DNA from 4 places in the Halobacillus amylolyticus genome. Region 1 is predicted to be linked to each of the others. Evidence: riboswitches for the same ligand, from Rfam matches in the RefSeq annotation. Region 1 holds a riboswitch; each other region holds the start of a gene.

Evidence for each region. A riboswitch is a leader RNA that binds a small molecule or an ion and turns the genes downstream of it on or off. The one in region 1 is predicted to bind cobalamin.
Region 2: it holds a riboswitch for cobalamin, as region 1 does, so the genes downstream of both, MUO15_RS04545 (hypothetical protein) here and MUO15_RS14805 (ABC transporter substrate-binding protein) in region 1, are expected to answer to the same signal.
Region 3: it holds a riboswitch for cobalamin, as region 1 does, so the genes downstream of both, metE (5-methyltetrahydropteroyltriglutamate--homocysteine S-methyltransferase) here and MUO15_RS14805 (ABC transporter substrate-binding protein) in region 1, are expected to answer to the same signal.
Region 4: it holds a riboswitch for cobalamin, as region 1 does, so the genes downstream of both, MUO15_RS02590 (DUF4430 domain-containing protein) here and MUO15_RS14805 (ABC transporter substrate-binding protein) in region 1, are expected to answer to the same signal.

Annotation. Positions count from the first base shown of each region.
Region 1 covers NZ_CP095075.1:2,865,405-2,869,620, forward strand. The annotation lists gene MUO15_RS14795 (alpha/beta fold hydrolase) at 1-656, opposite strand, end outside; gene MUO15_RS14800 (N-acetylmuramoyl-L-alanine amidase) at 1,008-1,913, opposite strand; cobalamin riboswitch at 2,250-2,432, shown strand; gene MUO15_RS14805 (ABC transporter substrate-binding protein) at 2,578-3,567, shown strand; partial or broken gene MUO15_RS14810 (FecCD family ABC transporter permease) at 3,560-4,216, shown strand, end outside.
Region 2 covers NZ_CP095075.1:860,086-864,301, reverse strand. The annotation lists gene MUO15_RS04555 (bifunctional 2-methylcitrate dehydratase/aconitate hydratase) at 1-76, opposite strand, end outside; gene mmgD (citrate synthase) at 168-1,283, opposite strand; gene MUO15_RS04545 (hypothetical protein) at 1,350-1,586, opposite strand; cobalamin riboswitch at 1,755-1,954, opposite strand; gene MUO15_RS04540 (helix-turn-helix domain-containing protein) at 2,162-2,971, opposite strand; gene MUO15_RS04535 (hypothetical protein) at 3,403-3,786, shown strand; gene MUO15_RS04530 (hypothetical protein) at 3,973-4,216, shown strand, end outside.
Region 3 covers NZ_CP095075.1:1,955,657-1,959,872, forward strand. The annotation lists gene metE (5-methyltetrahydropteroyltriglutamate--homocysteine S-methyltransferase) at 1-1,761, opposite strand, end outside; cobalamin riboswitch at 1,906-2,110, opposite strand; SAM riboswitch class I at 2,186-2,297, opposite strand; gene MUO15_RS10135 (YdhK family protein) at 2,543-3,124, shown strand; gene ppc (phosphoenolpyruvate carboxylase) at 3,461-4,216, opposite strand, start outside.
Region 4 covers NZ_CP095075.1:485,204-489,419, forward strand. The annotation lists gene MUO15_RS02585 (ATP-binding protein) at 1-1,138, shown strand, start outside; cobalamin riboswitch at 1,177-1,356, shown strand; gene MUO15_RS02590 (DUF4430 domain-containing protein) at 1,553-1,951, shown strand; gene MUO15_RS02595 (ECF transporter S component) at 1,958-2,467, shown strand; gene sigX (RNA polymerase sigma factor SigX) at 2,679-3,215, shown strand; gene MUO15_RS02605 (hypothetical protein) at 3,205-4,216, shown strand, end outside.

The DNA of each region.
Region 1 (4,216 bases):
ATGCCAGTAGGTACATGAATCTTGGACATATCTTGCCATAACTCTTCATCACGGAGGGAAACCGCAGTCTTCGCTGTTGCATTTCCAGATGCCGTGAGTCCTAATCCCTGAAACCATTCTTTGAAGCTTTCTGTTATATTTTGATAGAAAAACATTTTCCCAAAGTTATGCAGCATTTCGGGGCGATCAGTATAGGTAGCCTTAATTAATTCATTTACTCTTTCCTTTGTAATAGTGGTTAGTCCATAAGGGTAACCTTGACGTTGGGTAAAGATGGGTGCTGCTGCTGCGATAAGGGCAAGTTTAAAAATCTTATGCCCCGCATGACGAGCCATATATCGAATGGCAATAGCTCCGCCCATAGAGTGCCCGGTAAGGGTGACATGTTCAAGCTTTAATGTGTCAATAACCGAACGAATATCATCTGCTAGACGATCATAAGAATATCCAGTCCAAGGATTATCCGATTTGCCGAATCCGCGTAAATCAACACCTATGCAGCGATAACCTGCTTTTGGAAGTTGGTCGTACTGATACTCAAATACTCGATGGTTGAGGGGCCATCCGTGTATGAATAAGATTGGCTGGCCGTCTTCTGGGCCGTAGTCCTCTATATAAATATTCACATTATGTTCAACAGTAATGTAATATCCCATCTAAGCCCTCCCATATTATTATTCTTTCGGCACACTTTACACTTTATTAGCAGGTGTCGGATTTTATGAAAAAACCTCTAAATATAGCAATTGTCTATTGACCTTAGTGTGTAAAATATTAGTAGTGGTTATAAGGTATGTACCCATTTGAAAATGATTGTGACATGAATAAGACACCGTATCAAAAGTAATGAAGAAGGATGTTTTATTTCAGAAAATAAAATGGTGATGGAAGTCAGTAGGAAGATTTCCATCACCATTTTAATCAAGGCTTCTATGATAATCATATAGCAATCTGCTTAGATATTTTAGAGGGCCGGAAACAGCCATGCCCCTATATATCTTCAAAGACTAATACTCCTCTATGCCCTTGACAATGCCCTTCGCTATTTGCTCGCGATAATCTTCGCTTTTTAACAACTCGGCATCCTCTTTATTCGAGACAAACCCAGTTTCTGCAAGAATCGCTGGCATATTAGTATGACGCAAAACAAAGTAATCTGCTTTAAACACCCCGCGGCTCAGGTTGCTAGTTTTAGAGATAACGTGTTCCTGGACTAAGTCTGCAAGGTTTCTTGCTTTTGAACCCCCTGCACTATAAAAGGTTTCAATACCTTTAGCACTGGAGTCATGGTACCCGTTGGCATGAATACTAATAAAAAGATCAGCCCCCCAGGTATTGGCTTGTTTTGCACGATTTTCAAGGGTAACAAAGGTATCATCTGTCCGCGTCATTAAAATATCATAACCTTTTTCAAGTAGTTTAGACTCAACGCGCTTAGCAATGTTCAGAACGACGTCTTTTTCCTGAAGAGAGTTCCCGATGGCACCGGGATCTTTGCCTCCATGACCAGGGTCTAGAACAATGCGTTCGACGTCCTGAGTTTCGGTTTGATTAGGGTTTATCTCCCTGAATTCGTCTGTTTTTTTCACATCTTTCTCTTCTACTTGTTTTTCTTCCTCAATGCGATCCCAAGCAACTTCTGATAGAAAGGCTGTGCTCACAAACCCTAGTTCTCCTTGGTAAGTGATTTGCCCCCACCCATTTCCAAGTTCAATATATTCCACTCGTTGCCCCGGTAAGAGACTTCCGATGACCTTAGCATTCAAACTAGGCGCTTGCCGTACATTTAAGGATGACTGGGTGTCAACTTCGCCTGTTTGTGCGGCTTCAACTGGCTGGGCAATCGTCAGTGCAGATATAACGATTAGTACAAAAGAAAGAACCACCGTTATGAAACGCGTTCTCATGTTCATAGATAACTCCTCCCGACTATTAAAAGTGAAAACTTTTATTCTATGAAAAACTGAATCATACTATTAATCTTGGTCAAGTTTTCAATGATCTATTCATCATAAGGCTGTTAAATCTAATCTAGGATTATATATGGTTAGCATTATTCAAAAGTTATGCTTCATGAGCAGTTTATCTCTGACTCACTGGACAAATAAATATTATAGCTATTAATACTGAACAATGAATATTTATATAATGTAGTGAACCATGTTGTCACATGCCATAAGGAAAATATTTGACAAAAAAGTCTAAAAACCAAGCATTTTTTCATAATCTTTAGTAGAATAATAGATAGTTGAATAGGCGAAGAAACAGGCGTGATGTGATTCATCACTTAATAGGGAAGTTGGTTCAAATCCAACGCGGTCCCGCCACTGTATTTGAGAGCAACCTGCACGATTCCACTGTGTGATAAACATGGGAAGGAGCAGGAAGCCATGACCATAAGTCAGGAGACCTACCTGTTTTTCTCACCAATAACCTACGCGGATAGGAGGTGTATAGTAAAAAAGGAGGCTGCCTGCATGTACTTAAGCAGCATGCAAAATCCTTTGTGTACACATCTTCAATGCGAGATGTGTTTTTTTGTGCTCAAAAACTTTTTATTACAGGGGAGAGAGGAACTTGAAACGACTATCGAATTACATATTTATGCTTCTAATGACGATTGGATTGCTAGTAGGCTGTGCAAGCAATGAGGGATCGAGTCAACCAGAGGAAAACCAGAATGAGAAAGGTACTAATTCAGAAGAAGCGCAAGGACAGGCATCGACTTATCCTCTGACTGTGGAGGATTCTACAGGGAACGAGGTTGTCCTAGAGGAAGACCCTGAAAGAATTGTATCTCTTATTCCAAGTAATACAGAGATTGTGTTTGCCCTTGGTGCAGGGGAAGAGGTTGTAGGGGTCTCTGACAATGATAATTACCCTGAGCAGGTGAATGAGATTGATAAGGTTGGCGGGATGCAAATTAATACGGAGAAAGTTCTATCATTAAAGCCTGATCTCGTGCTTGCACACGGTTCAAGTGCTCATAATTTCCAGGCAGCGATTGATCAAATCAGAAATGCTGGGATTCCAGTTTATGTGGTTAAGAATGCTTCCGATTTTAAAGGCGTTTATGAAACGATTCAATCAGTTGGTAAATTGGTAGATGAGCAGGAAAAAGCCGAGAGCATCGTAACAGGGATGAAAGAGAAACTTAAAGGAATTAAAGAAAAAGCATCTGACATCAAAGATCCTAAAAGTGTATTTGTAGAAGTGTCTCCGGCTCCGGAAATTTATACAACTGGAACGGGTACATTCATGAATCAAATGCTCCAAGCGATCAACGCCGAGAATGCTGCTGCTGGCCAAGAAGGATGGGTGAAAATGAATGAAGAGGCTATTATTAACTTACAGCCAGATGTCATCATTACGACCTATGGCTATTACACAGAGAAACCTGTAGAAAAAGTGCTTTCTAGAGAAGGTTGGGAAGAAGTACCCGCAATCGAAAAGAAACAGGTCTATGATGTTCACTCTGATCTTGTTACACGTGCGGGTCCGCGCTTGATTGAAGGGGTAGAGCGGTTGGCTGAAGCTGTTTATCCGGAAACGTTCGGTGATGAATAAACCAGTAGCTTATATAGGGAGCTTAATGATTTTAGTGGGTGCATGGCTGGCAGGAGTAGCTGTTGGCAGTGTACCTATTCCGCTTCCTGTCATTATCGGAGCGATAGCAGAAACGATAAGTCCTTATCAGTCCAATGTTGATCCGATAAATATCAGTATTATTGTGGATGTCCGCTTGCCGCGCGTCGTATTAGCAGGGTTAGTGGGTGCGTCACTTGCAATAGCTGGAGCGTCTTTTCAGGGCTTGCTGCAAAATCCGTTAGCTGATCCTTATACATTAGGTGTGTCTTCAGGTGCGTCTGTCGGAGCAGTATTGGTTTTGTTTGTAGGATTTTCCCTCCCGGTTTTCTCTTCTTTCACACTTCCCATTGTCAGCATTTGTACTGCAGTTCTAACGCTGCTTTTCGTTATTGGGTTTGCACGTATGCTTGATCGTACACTTTCGATTGAAACTCTCATACTGACAGGGATCGTGATGGGGTCTTTTCTCGGATCGGTTATTTCTCTCATGATTGCGCTTACAGGAGAGGAGCTTCGCCAAATTGTCGGCTGGCTCCTTGGAAGTGTAGCGATGCGGGATGGAATCACGTGGGGCTGCTGCTCCCATTTTTTATTGTTGGTGTGCTGCTTCTTTTAACTCAAGGACAGG
Region 2 (4,216 bases), 2.0 Mb from region 1:
CATTGACCGCATAATCGGCAATTTGTTCCACTACTTGATCTGTTGATTGAGCTGTGTTCATTTTCACTTCTGTCATAACATTCTCCACCTCTCTTTAAAAATATGTACAGTGCCTCTCCGCCCGGTCGCAGCCGATCGGAGAGAAAGAAAAGTCAACTATCGCTTTTTTAAGGGTGAAGCCCACGTGGTCCTGTGTAATGTACGCGAGGTCTAAACAATTTATTATTGGAATGTTGTTCAAAAATGTGAGCACACAAACCTAATGTACGGGATGCGTAGAAGATCGGTGTGTACAGTTCGATTGGAATATCAAGCAAATAATAAACAGGTGCTGCGTAATAATCCAAATTTGGATATAAACCTTTTTCTTCACGTATAAGGGTTTCTCCTGCTTCACACATTTCGAATAAATCCATACGCCCTTTGTCCTCAGCAAGTTCGCGTAAGGCTTCCTTCATCAATGCAGCCCTTGGATCCATTTTCTTCATATAAACTCGGTGACCGAACCCCATCACTTTTTCTTTGTTTTTCAGCTTCTTATAGAGCAGGTAACGGAAACCTTCGATCGTTTCTCCTTCAAGCAGCATATACATGACCGCCTCATTGGCACCGCCATGTAAGTTTCCTTTTAAAGATGCCACGGCCCCAGTTAGAGCCCCGCAAATATCAGCATTCGTGGAGGCGATGACTCGTGCAGCAAAGGTGGAGTTCGGCATTTCATGTTCACTATAGACCATCAATGACTGATCGAAAATAGCTGCTTCACGTGCATTCGGTTCTTTTCCAGTAATCATATATAAAAAGTTATCACTATAAGGTAAGTCTTGTTTAGGCTTTACTGGCTTTTGGCCATGAAGAATATGGTAACTGTTTGCAACGATATTTGGGATTTTTGCCAAAAGAAGAATCGCTTTCTTTAAGTTTTCTTCTTCATTGCGCTCGTTTAACCTCTCATCATATCCTGAAAGCGCTGAAATCCCCGTACGTAATGCATCCATGGGGTGCGTTTTTTCCGGAAGCTGCTCAAACAGCCTAAAGAATTTGGGAGGAAGACGATATTCCTGCTTTAGTTCTTGCTGAAGTGATGCTCGTTCGCTATCATTAGGTAATGAACAATGTAACAAAAGATGGACCAAATCCAGGTATTTCTTTTCCTCCGCCAACTCGATTAATTCATACCCTCTGATCACAATTTCTTCAGCTTCTACATCCAAATAAGAAATGCCCGTTTCTGCAGCAATGACTCCGTCTAGACCGGGTTTATACACAGTTTGTTCTGCCATCAATGACCCTCCTAATATTGTCAACGCTAGGAAACCGCTTACAAAAGAGATGAATCCTTTATCCCTTTATAAGTCCCCATCTTCCTTTTTAGGGGTTCTAAATACCTCTTCATATATTTTCTCATAAGCCTTTTCGAGATTTTGTAAGTACACTTCTTTTTTCTCGGGTTTATATTCCTGGTTCATAACCTCAGCTCTCCACTGTGAATACTTTGTTCGCAATGGACAGCTTTGATCTGTAGCTAAATTGTTCATAATATAAGCTTTAAATAATTGGGAATAATACTCGACTGAACCAAACAAAGGGTACCTCCTCAAGCATGATGGTCACTAGATTTTTTAACCATTAAAAAAACAACTTCCAAAAGAAGTTGTTAAGCTGCGTATATTAAAATAAAACATGGTAATGAAACAAACCATGTAGCATTCCTGCTATTCTCGCCCTTAACACCTCCTGTCCGCGTAGGTTTTAGTGTTCGCTAAAAACAGGCAGGTCTCCTGGCTTATGATCATCGCTCCTCGAACCTTCCCATTTCCATACTCCATGAAAACAGTGGTTTATTCGAATTGCTCCCAAATACAGTTGCGGGACAGCGTCGGGTTCTAACCGAACTTCCCTTTTAAGCAGCTAAATGAATTCACTGAGCTGCACCTATTTCTACACCTATACAATTGTCTTCTTAAATATATCAAGTATTTTAAAAATTAACAAGAGTCCATCAGTTATTTTAATGGAATATTTTAGATGTCAAGTGTGGATGTCTGAGGACTTGTCATATCATTGTGAAGGTAGTTCGAAAAAAAACAGGATTTGAACTAATGTACAAACTAAAGAATTTAGCTTAATAAAATAGATTTCAACAAATAGAATTAAAAAATCAAGCTTCTTCATTTAACCAGTCATAATAAACGTTCGATGGGTCGGCCATGACCTCTTCCCGAACGATTTGAATGAAGGTTTCTTTTAGGCTTCCGTAAAAATAGCCAAGAAATGTTTTCCTGATTAATCCATGATGCTTTGCAAAAACGGATTGTTTGAATGTCTTATTAATCCTCTCGATGTAATATTCAATCGGTTGATTCAGGTTCGCTTTATTATAGGCACGTTGTACACTTTGCCAGGCTGATAAAATCTCCTTCGGTGATAAAAATGGACGAGCGACTTCAATAAAGGTTTCAGGTATGTAAGAAGGTAAATAGTCCGTGTCGAACACAGGTGCGCTTTTTTCTATATGAGTCTTGCTTTGCTCCGTTTCCGTTTCAGGTAAGAGATTCTCCTTAGGGGCATCGCCTTGGTGAGAAGAGGCTTGGGAGACGGGAGCGGACTCTTGTTTGATTTCTGTTTCTGGTAATCGTTCATCCCCATCTGCACGAAATACAAGGATGTTGACTCCTCGTTTCCCGTTTGGCCGGATGGTGGGTACGCGTGTGGGTAGCTGTTTGTTTACTAAGCAATTGATCGCCCGGATTACGGTGCTCCGGCTTTTGTTCGTTTTCTTCTGGATGGTTTCTAGTTTTGCGAAGGAAACACCTGGATATTTTACGGAATGCCGCCAAATATAACGTAAGACGGCAAGGGTTCCTTCTGAAAGTTCTTGTTTGTGGTGGAATAAGAACCCTCGAACGCGGAGGTTCAGTTCTTTCGTATTTGGAAACGATTGAAGGTTGCGAACAGCTTCTATATTCATCTTCCATTCATCCTCATTTCAGTTGGTCTACTTTTATAATCGAAATGAGGGAGCAGGTTGGTGTCGCTTCTGGTCTGAAAATGTGACTTTATTTGGTGCCGATGTTGGATTTCTGTTTCTGTATTTTTTTCAATTCTTTTTTATAAACGTTTTTTCAGCTTTGCTTCCGCCTATATTTCCATCCGTTGAACCGCTTCAGGACGGGAGTTTTCGAGGATCCATACCGTGTCATGTACAGTGTCAGATGGGGTGTCATGAAGCCTGTGTTGGTTTAAGCCCCAGCTTGTAGCCATGCAGACTGATTAAATAACACATTTCTACCAAGTAAAAGCAAACCTCTTCATTTTTTACTACCATGCTCTCTTTTACTTCTCAATAACAACTCTTGGACATACTATATACTAACTATCCGAATAAAATGAGGTTTTAGAATGAAAAAAGTCCTTCTTGGAGTTCTGGCAGTTAGTTCGATTCTTGTAGTCATATTCTTCTTTATGAATAAAAATGAGACACCGCAGAAACAAGTTAATGCAGATGACTCTACAGAAGTTGAAAGTGTAGATAAAACTCAATTTGATCTTAGGAAACAATCTGAATTTGTAGAAGAGGTTGCTGAAAAATTGGAATCTAAAGGCTATAGCTCGACTGGTTTAATCATGAGTCAAGACTACGAAAATGGGATAAACTATATTGTTATAATTTCGGAAGCTGAAAATAAAGGAAAGGCAACAAAAAAGGATATACAACAAACCTTTGAGAAGGTTGCTAAGTCCTATAAGTTAAAGCCATTTACTGTTCAGTTACAGGAAAAGTAACAGTAGAATTGGGATAAGTAATATTAAAAAATAAGATTAATGCTGTATATCAATCCTTCAGTAAAAGGGCGCTTATCTGTAGTAAAGATAAGCCTATTTTTTGTGGAAAAGCATTGAGTTCTTGGGGATGCTTTGAAATAATTGGCATTTGTAATGGTCCACTTAAGTAATTTAGAGGGGGATATTATGAGACAAATAACAATTAGTTTATCTCTTATAATTTTAGGAGTATGTATTTTTGCTGGAGCTTGGATGGTTTCTAGTGCAATAAATAATAGTGCTAGCTTTCAAAAAGGACTTGAACAAGTTAACGTGAATACAAAATCAGAGGAACAATTAATGGGTCATTTAGAATTAAAGGAATATTTAGGTGTAAGTGGCAAGCAATTAGAAAAAATATTGCCAAAGAAAGATGGTAATGTTACAAAAA
Region 3 (4,216 bases), 910 kb from region 1:
GGCTAAGGCAATTTGTTTAGTAACTTCAAATTTGCTGATATCTTCACGGACAAACGACCAATTTAAGATGGTGATAGGACCAGTAAGCATACCTTTCACAGGTTTTTTGGTTAGAGATTGAGCGTATGTGATTTCTTTGACTGTCATCGGTTCTGTGAGAGACACATCTCCATAAATGACGGGAGGTTTGACGCAGCGGGAGCCGTATGACTGAACCCATCCGTATCTGGTAAAGGCAAACCCATCCAGTTTTTCACCAAAGAATTCTACCATATCGTTACGTTCAAACTCGCCATGTATGAGGACGTCAAGCCCGATTTCCTCCTGGCGTTTAATCCATTCGGAAATGTTGTCTTCAATAAACGATTGATAATATTCATCAGACCACTCCCCTCTTCGCCATTTCAGCCGTGCCTGACGAATTTCTTTCGTTTGTGGGAGACTGCCAATCGTTGTTGTTGGCAATAATGGAAGCTCGAAATAATCTTGATGTATTTTCTGGCGACTGGAATAGTGGGTTGGACGTTTTGGTTCAATATCTTTCCATAACTCCACTTCTTTTTGAACATCTTCTAGATTTCTGCTCGAAGACTTCCAAAGTAATTCAATACACCGAGTACGTTCTTCTATATGTTTTTCAATCGTATGTCTACCATGGTTTAGACCTTCTGTTAACACTGTCGCTTCTTCAAGTTTTTGATCAGCAAATGATAGTGCATTTTTTATGACAGGGTCTAAATCCTCTTCGGTGGTTACAGTTACTGGAACGTGTAACAAACTGCAAGAAGGCTGTACGATGAGCCGATCTTTTTCAACTTTTGAAAGTATGTTTTCAAGTTGTGCGTATTTTGTGTCTAAATCTTCACTCCATATGTTGCGGCCGTTAATTACCCCGGCTGCGAGATACTTATCCTTAGGAAAGCCATGCTTTTTCAGTGATTCTAGATTAGCTCCCTGATCATGGACAAAATCAAGGCCTATCCCAGCAACTGGAAGGGAAACGACCTCCTGGTAATGATCAACGGATTCAAAATACGTTTGGAGAAGAATCTTTACACTTGAAACACCGTTTTGCATAGAGTCATATACTTCCCTGAATAGATGTAAATCATCCTTGGTCATCGGTGTTGTCAGAATAGGTTCGTCCACCTGCACCCACTCAGCACCAGCTCTTTCCAGCTCATAAAGAACTTGTATGTAGAGAGGAACAAGTCTTTTCAGTAGCTTTTTAAAATCTTTCTGCTCATAACCTTTCGCTAATTTTAAAAATGAAACAGGTCCCAGTATAACTGGCTTTCCTATGATACCTAGTTTTTCTTTGGCTTCCAAAAAGTAAGGTAACAGTCGATTCTCCGTAAGTGTTGGTTGAGCATCCGAGTCAATCTCAGGTACAATGTAGTGATAATTTGTGTTGAACCATTTGGTCATTTCAGATGCCACTGCTTCATGATTCCCTCGGGCGATATCAAAATACAAGTCTATTGGCACTTCCCCGCCCTTGTGCTTAAAACGGTTGGGTATAAAACCAAACATAACTGCCGTATCAAGCACATGATCATATAGACTAAAATCACCAATAGGAATGAGATCGCTCCCAATGTCCTGTTGCTTTTGCAAATCGTTTGTCCTTAGCGTCTCCATTTCTGACAAAAATTCACTTTCAGTTATGTTTCCATTCCAAAATTGTTCCAGTGCTTTTTTCCACTCTCTCTTTTCGCCTATTCTTGGATAACCAATCGTTGAACTTAATACCTTTGTCATTCTCATTCCTCCATTTAAGTTTTTTCCAGCTAAATAAAAAAATCTCCCTTTATAAAGAGAGATAGTCATGCAGCATTGCCAAATTCAAACCGTGAAAACAGCCTGAACACGTTACGCTCATAACACCCCCCTATACCTCGTAGGTTTAGTGCATTGCCTCAGGCAGGTCTCCTGACTCATGATCTTCACTCCCCTGCGCCTTCCCATCCTTTTCTAACAAAAAGGTAGTGACATTTCTTGCAGGTAGCTCCCATTTACAGTGGCGGGACCGTGTCGGATTTTCACCGAGCTTCCCTTTTAAGTTGAATAGATTTTTCACCTAGACAACACCTGAGTAATCAACATATCTAGTTTTCTATGCATGTATGTGTATTAAAAAAGAAAAAGCCTCTCCATATTTAGAGAGGCTTACACATGCGTACCCCTCTTATTTCCCAAAGCATTTGCTTTGCTGGAATTAGCACATTATCAACGACTAAACGCTGACAGGTTGCCGGGCATCATCGGGCCAGTCCCTCCGCCTCTCTGAATAAGAGTTTCAATTTAATTGGTTAAAGGCATACTAGCATGGAGGGAAAGAACTGTCAATATTTTCACACAATATAAAATATAATATCCATTTCTTAATGTATATAAAAAATCCAACTTGTGCTTAGCCAGTAAAATGATACGAATAATAAAAAACAGTTTACCTATATACTATACAGGGGTATTGTACAAGGAAATGCTTTGCCATTGCTGATAAGGTCCCTAATCTAAGTAATTTTAAAGGAGGATGAACATGAAGCGTAAAAAAATAATGATGGGAATTATTCTACTCACCTCTGCATTGCTGCTAGCCGCATGTGCCAGTGATAGTGAAGAGCAGAGCCAGACGGAAAATGAAGAAAACACAAACATGGAATCCAGTTCTGATGAACATATGGAAATGGACCACTCCAGTTCAGGTGCAGTCCCTGATGATTTGGAAGCAGCAGAGAATCCAACCTATGAAGTTGGAAGTCAAGTAATGATCGAAAAAGGTCACATGAAAGGAATGGAGGGTGCTGAAGCAACTATAACCGGCGCCTACGATACTATCGCCTATGCTGTTTCTTACACACCTACTACTGGCGGTGAGCGAGTTGAAAATCATAAATGGGTCATTCATGAAGAAATTGAAGACGCCGGTGAAGAAAAGCTAAAACCCGGAACAGAGGTTACGTTGGATGCATCACATATGGAAGGCATGGACGGGGCCACTGCCGAAATTGAATCTGCCCAACAAACAATAGTATATATGATCACCTATACCCCAACTGCTGGTGGTGAGAAAGTAACCAACCATAAATGGGTAACAAAAAGTGAATTATCTGCTGAATAACATTTGAACAAAATGAACGGACTTTTCAACACACCTAAAGAGCTTATTCCTAAACTGGATAAGCTTTTTTAATTTAAACGTAAAAGAAGTTAAGCTAAGAAAAATGTTCATTATTTTCAGTGGTTACGTCCGGGCATTGTAACACCAGAAGAATTATTCTACTCAAATTCATTTGGTTTCTACCCAAATATTCGATGATTCTACCCAAAATAGGTAGGATTTTGACAAAATTTCTCAGGAATCTAACCGAAATAGTTAAGATTTTGACCAAAACAGAAGGTATGCTTCCCTAATCAAAAAAGCTGTCGGCCTTAGACCGACAGCTCCCTATCAAGATCAACCCGTATTACGCAAACCTGCCGCAATACCACTGATCGTGAGTAATACTTCTGTGAGTGTATCTTCATTTTCATTTCCTTTTTGACGAAGATCCTTGATAAGTTCTACTTGTAAGAAGTTCAATGGATCAACGTATGGGTTACGCAGCTTGACCGATTCCTGAATCGTAGGCTGCTGGTCGAGAAGTTCGTGATCACCTGTGATTTGTAAGAGAACCTGTTTCGTCGTATTGTATTCTTCAACGATAGTTTGAAAGATACGTTCACCAAGAACTTGATCATTCACTAGAGCCGTATATTCTTTGGCTGTGTGAATATCTGCTTTGGTTAAAGCCATTTGCAGATTGTAAATGGTGGAGCGGAAGAAAGGCCAGTTCTCATACATTTGCTGCAATTGCTTTAAGTGATCATCACTTTGGGAGGCATAGTTTACCAATCCTGTACCAGAAGCATACCACGCTGGAATTAGCTGGCGATTTTGGGTCCAGGCGAATACCCATGGGATCGCTCTTAAGTTTTCAAACTTCATGCTGTCCTTCCGTTTCATAGGACGCGAACCAATATTCAATTCACTAATTTCTTGAAGCGGAGTCGCTTCATTGAAATACGTTAGGAAGTCTTTATCTCCAAAGACAAGCGATTGGTATTTTTCTAGAGAGACGTTCGCGATCTCTTCCATGGCTTGTTCCCACATTTCCTCACGGTTGTGTGCTTGTTCCGACTCTTTGGATACATGGGCCGCTCCTTCAACCAA
Region 4 (4,216 bases), 1.8 Mb from region 1:
GATTTTAACTCATGATGAGATTGGTGAATTAGCAATGGCTTTTAATCGTATGGGACGAGAGCTTAAGTTTCACATTAATGCCGTAAATCAAGAAAAAGAACAACTTTCTGGTATTTTAAGATCTATGGCAGATGGAGTCCTGACGATTAATCGCAAAGGAGAAATCTTAGTATCAAATCCGCCAGCCGATCAGTTTTATCAATCATGGAGTTATGAAAATTATTCTGTTCAGGCATCAGAGGAAAAACGGCAAGTTCCACAGCCCATGCGAAAATTGTTTGATGAGGTGATTGAAAGCGAACAGGAAGTCATAACCGAAATCACAGTTCAAGGTCGTACATGGGTGATGCTTATGACCCCCCTTTATGATCGAACATATATTAGAGGTGCGGTCGCCGTGCTTCGTGACATGACGGAAGAACGGAGATTAGATAAGTTAAGGAAAGATTTTATCGCTAACGTTTCACACGAACTTCGAACACCGATCTCCATGCTGCAAGGATATAGTGAAGCCATTGTAGATGATATCGCAGAATCAAAAGAAGATAAAAATGAACTGGCGAAAATTATACACGATGAATCATTGCGTATTGGCAGGCTAGTGAATGAACTACTTGATCTGGCACGAATGGAAGCAGGTCACATTACTCTTTATATTGATTCGGTAGAGGTGAAGCCGCTTCTAGAAAAGATCATTCGCAAATTTCAAGGGTTGGCAAATGAGCGAGGGATTGAATTACAACTTCACTTTAGCGATAACTCCAGCATGATGAATGTAGATGCTGACCGTATTGAACAAGTCTTAACTAACTTAATTGATAATGCGATCCGCCATTCTGATGACCAAGGGTCAGTTGATGTAAAGATCGAACGAACTTCTACTGAATGGGTGTTTGAAGTCATTGATTCTGGTCCGGGAATTCCAGAAGAAGATCTTCCATTTGTTTTTGAGAGATTTTATAAAGCAGATAAATCAAGGAAAAGAGAGACAAGTAAAAAAGGAACAGGCCTAGGGCTCTCGATAGCCAAAAATATTGTAGAAGCACATAAAGGTTCCATACATGTCCATAGTAAACTGAATGAGGGAACCACCTTTACTTTTAGACTGCCGGTTGATCTCGAGATTAATAACAAATAGCTTGATAATTGGCTGCCCTTCATGTACGATAAACAGGAATAAAATAAATAGAGTTAGGTACCTTTTCGGGTGAAATAGGGAATCTGGTGAAAGGCTAGAACTGTCCTCGCAACTGTATGTGTAGACGAAAAAGGGAGACCACTGCGAGTAAGTCGCGGGAAGGCCCTTGACTAGAACGACACACAAGTCAGTAGACCTGCCTAATCTTACACTGTTTCAAAGCTTCGGGGATTGAGCGTTTGAGGCAACCGGTCTGATTCGTGTAATGTACTTACATAGCCTTACTGGTATGTCTTAAGCCTGTTCTTCTATTGAAGGACAGGCTTTTATAGTTGGTTAGATCTGTGTTGTCCAGTCATCTCCTTCCTTCGACTAGCTTTGAAAGTAAATTCAAATAGGGATAGGAGTTTTTTTATGGGAAAGATGTATACATTATTATCTGCACTTATGCTGACGATGGTCGTGCTGGCAGGTTGTCAAACGGAAAGTGGCAGCGAGGAAGAAACTGCTTCCAATCAAGAGGAGAAACAAGAGGTAACCCTCCAAATTGAGCTTTCTAAGAATAAAGGCGAGGAAGTCATTTCGACTAAAGAAGTGACCGTTGAAGAAGGAACCATGCTTATGGATGTGATGAAGAACAACTTTGAAGTGGAAGAAAGTGAAGGGTTTATCAATAGCATAGAAGGAATCTCTGCTACTGAACAAAAGGCATGGTTGTTTACAATTAATGGTGAATCTTCAATGGTTGGAGCTAATGAATATGAAGTGAAACAGGGAGACGAAATCGTTTTTGACTTTCACGCTTGGGAATGATGAGAAATGAACACCTATAAACTTACGTTGATTGCTATGCTCGCCTCTATAGCAATTGCAGGAAGGCTTGTCATGGCAAACATTCCTAATGTCCAGCCTGTAACAGCGATCATTATCATTACAGGGTTTTGGTTAGGGCCGTTTTCAGCAATAATTATGGCTTTTTTAACCACTTTTCTGTCGAATGTATTTTTAGGGATGGGGTACTGGACAATATGGCAAGTCGTTTCATGGTCTATAATTGGAATGGCTGCAGGACTGATCGGAAAGTATTGGTCCGCGATACCAGTGTGGCTTCTCTCGATATATGGGTTTATAAGTGGAATCTTATATGGTTTTATCATTTCATTAACGATGAGGGCAGCCGGTCAGCCATTTTGGGCTTATTATTTAGCTGGACTGCCACTAGATTTAAACCATGCCGCTAGTAACGTTATCTTTATACTTGTGCTTTCGCCTGTGCTAGGTACATTATTTTCCAGGTATCAAAAAAGGCATGCGATTTCAAATGTATAGTAAGTGGCTATTTCGATGGAAAAACCACTTAGAAAGGAAGCTGCTAAACTGGGCAGTTTCCTTTTTTTATTGTTTGAAAAGTTATAAATTTTTGCGCTCTTCTTAATGCCCTGTTATTGTTTTTCATTTTTAATTATCCGTATTATGATAAGGAAGTGTAACTTTTTTATCTACATAACCGACAATATGAATGAACGGGGAGGTTCAAAGTGTGAAACCGTTCTTTGATGAATTTTATGATAAGTATCATCGAGATCTATTTCAATTTATTTATTATATGGTTAAAAACCGTCAAGCAGCTGAAGATTTAACACAGGAGGTTTATATAAAAGTGCTTCAATCGTACCAATCTTTTGATGGCAGAAGCAGTGAAAAAACGTGGTTGTTCTCCATTGCACGTCATGTGGCAATTGACTATTTTCGCAAGCAAGGAAGAAAACGTAAGAAAATCATGGACTTTTTTAACTGGCAAGAAAAAGGAGAATCATTGAAGGATGACGAGGCTTTACCTGAGGAAATCGTTGAGTTGAATGATCAAATGAGGGAAGTTTATGAAGCACTTGATCAATGTACGTTAGATCAAAAAAGTGTCATCATATTGAGGTATATTCAAGGAATGTCTATACAGGAAACCGCTGCTATCCTCCAGTTCAGTGAAAGTAAGGTGAAGACTACACAACATAGAGGGATGCAGGCTTTGAAAAAACGATTACAGGCAAGGGAGGAGGGCGACGACCATGAAGCATAATGATGAACAGAATGAACGTTTAGAAAAGATGCTGCATGAGTTCCCGGACATTAAAGATAAAAAAAAGAAGGCAGAGTATTACCGTCAGCTTCCTGAGGAGAGTCCTCAACAGAGGAACTCGCGCCCGAGATGGCTTGTGCCTGGTCTCGCCTCTATCATGGTCTTGCTAATTTTAGCGATTGTTGTACCTTTTTCACTTTATTCCATGCAAGATGGAGCTTTGAATACACCTGAGTCTTTTACTGAAAATCAGACTTTGACTCAAGACAATCATGAAAGTTCAAGTAGTCCAGAAAATTTTCCTGCTGATATCAGGCAAGGGGATGTGGGTCAAACGAGTGAACAATTGACTAGCATGCTTGTAGAAGAAATTACAAATGAGATGAAGCCTTTAGCTGTAGCTGATAAAAATGCTCAACATATCGTCCCTCTGACGATGATAGCAACTGAAGAAGGTGAAGAAAATCAAACAATAAATGCGGAACAGCTTGGATTATCGAAAAGCTTTCTAGAAAATATTGATATTTCGATTAACAAAGAAGCGAGGGAAGCAAGAGTCACATTTCCGAATGACTTTACAGTAAGCGGCGGGAATGCGATGACTACAACAATTGTAAATAGCATTAAGTGGGCTGTTGAACCTTACGATATTGATAACATTTTACTACAGACGGAAGAGGGAGCACCAGTTTCGTTAGGCAGTTATGGAAACGTCACGTCATTGTCAACGATAAAAGAAGAAAGCTTTATTTTTAAAGTGCTCGAATCAGCCTCTAAAGATACCTTCTTTTTCGTACCTATCTCTATAACCCAAGGTCTTTCAATAAGCGATGCTTTAGAAGAATTAAAAAAGGACGAGGAAAATCCGCAGGTGAAATCACCTATTCCATCTGAAGTCAAGATTCAGTCCTCACATGAAGAAGGAAGAAGGCTCGTAATTGAACTTAATAATCCTAAGCATTTTGACAAACAAGAGATGCTGACAGGTATAGAATCGATTC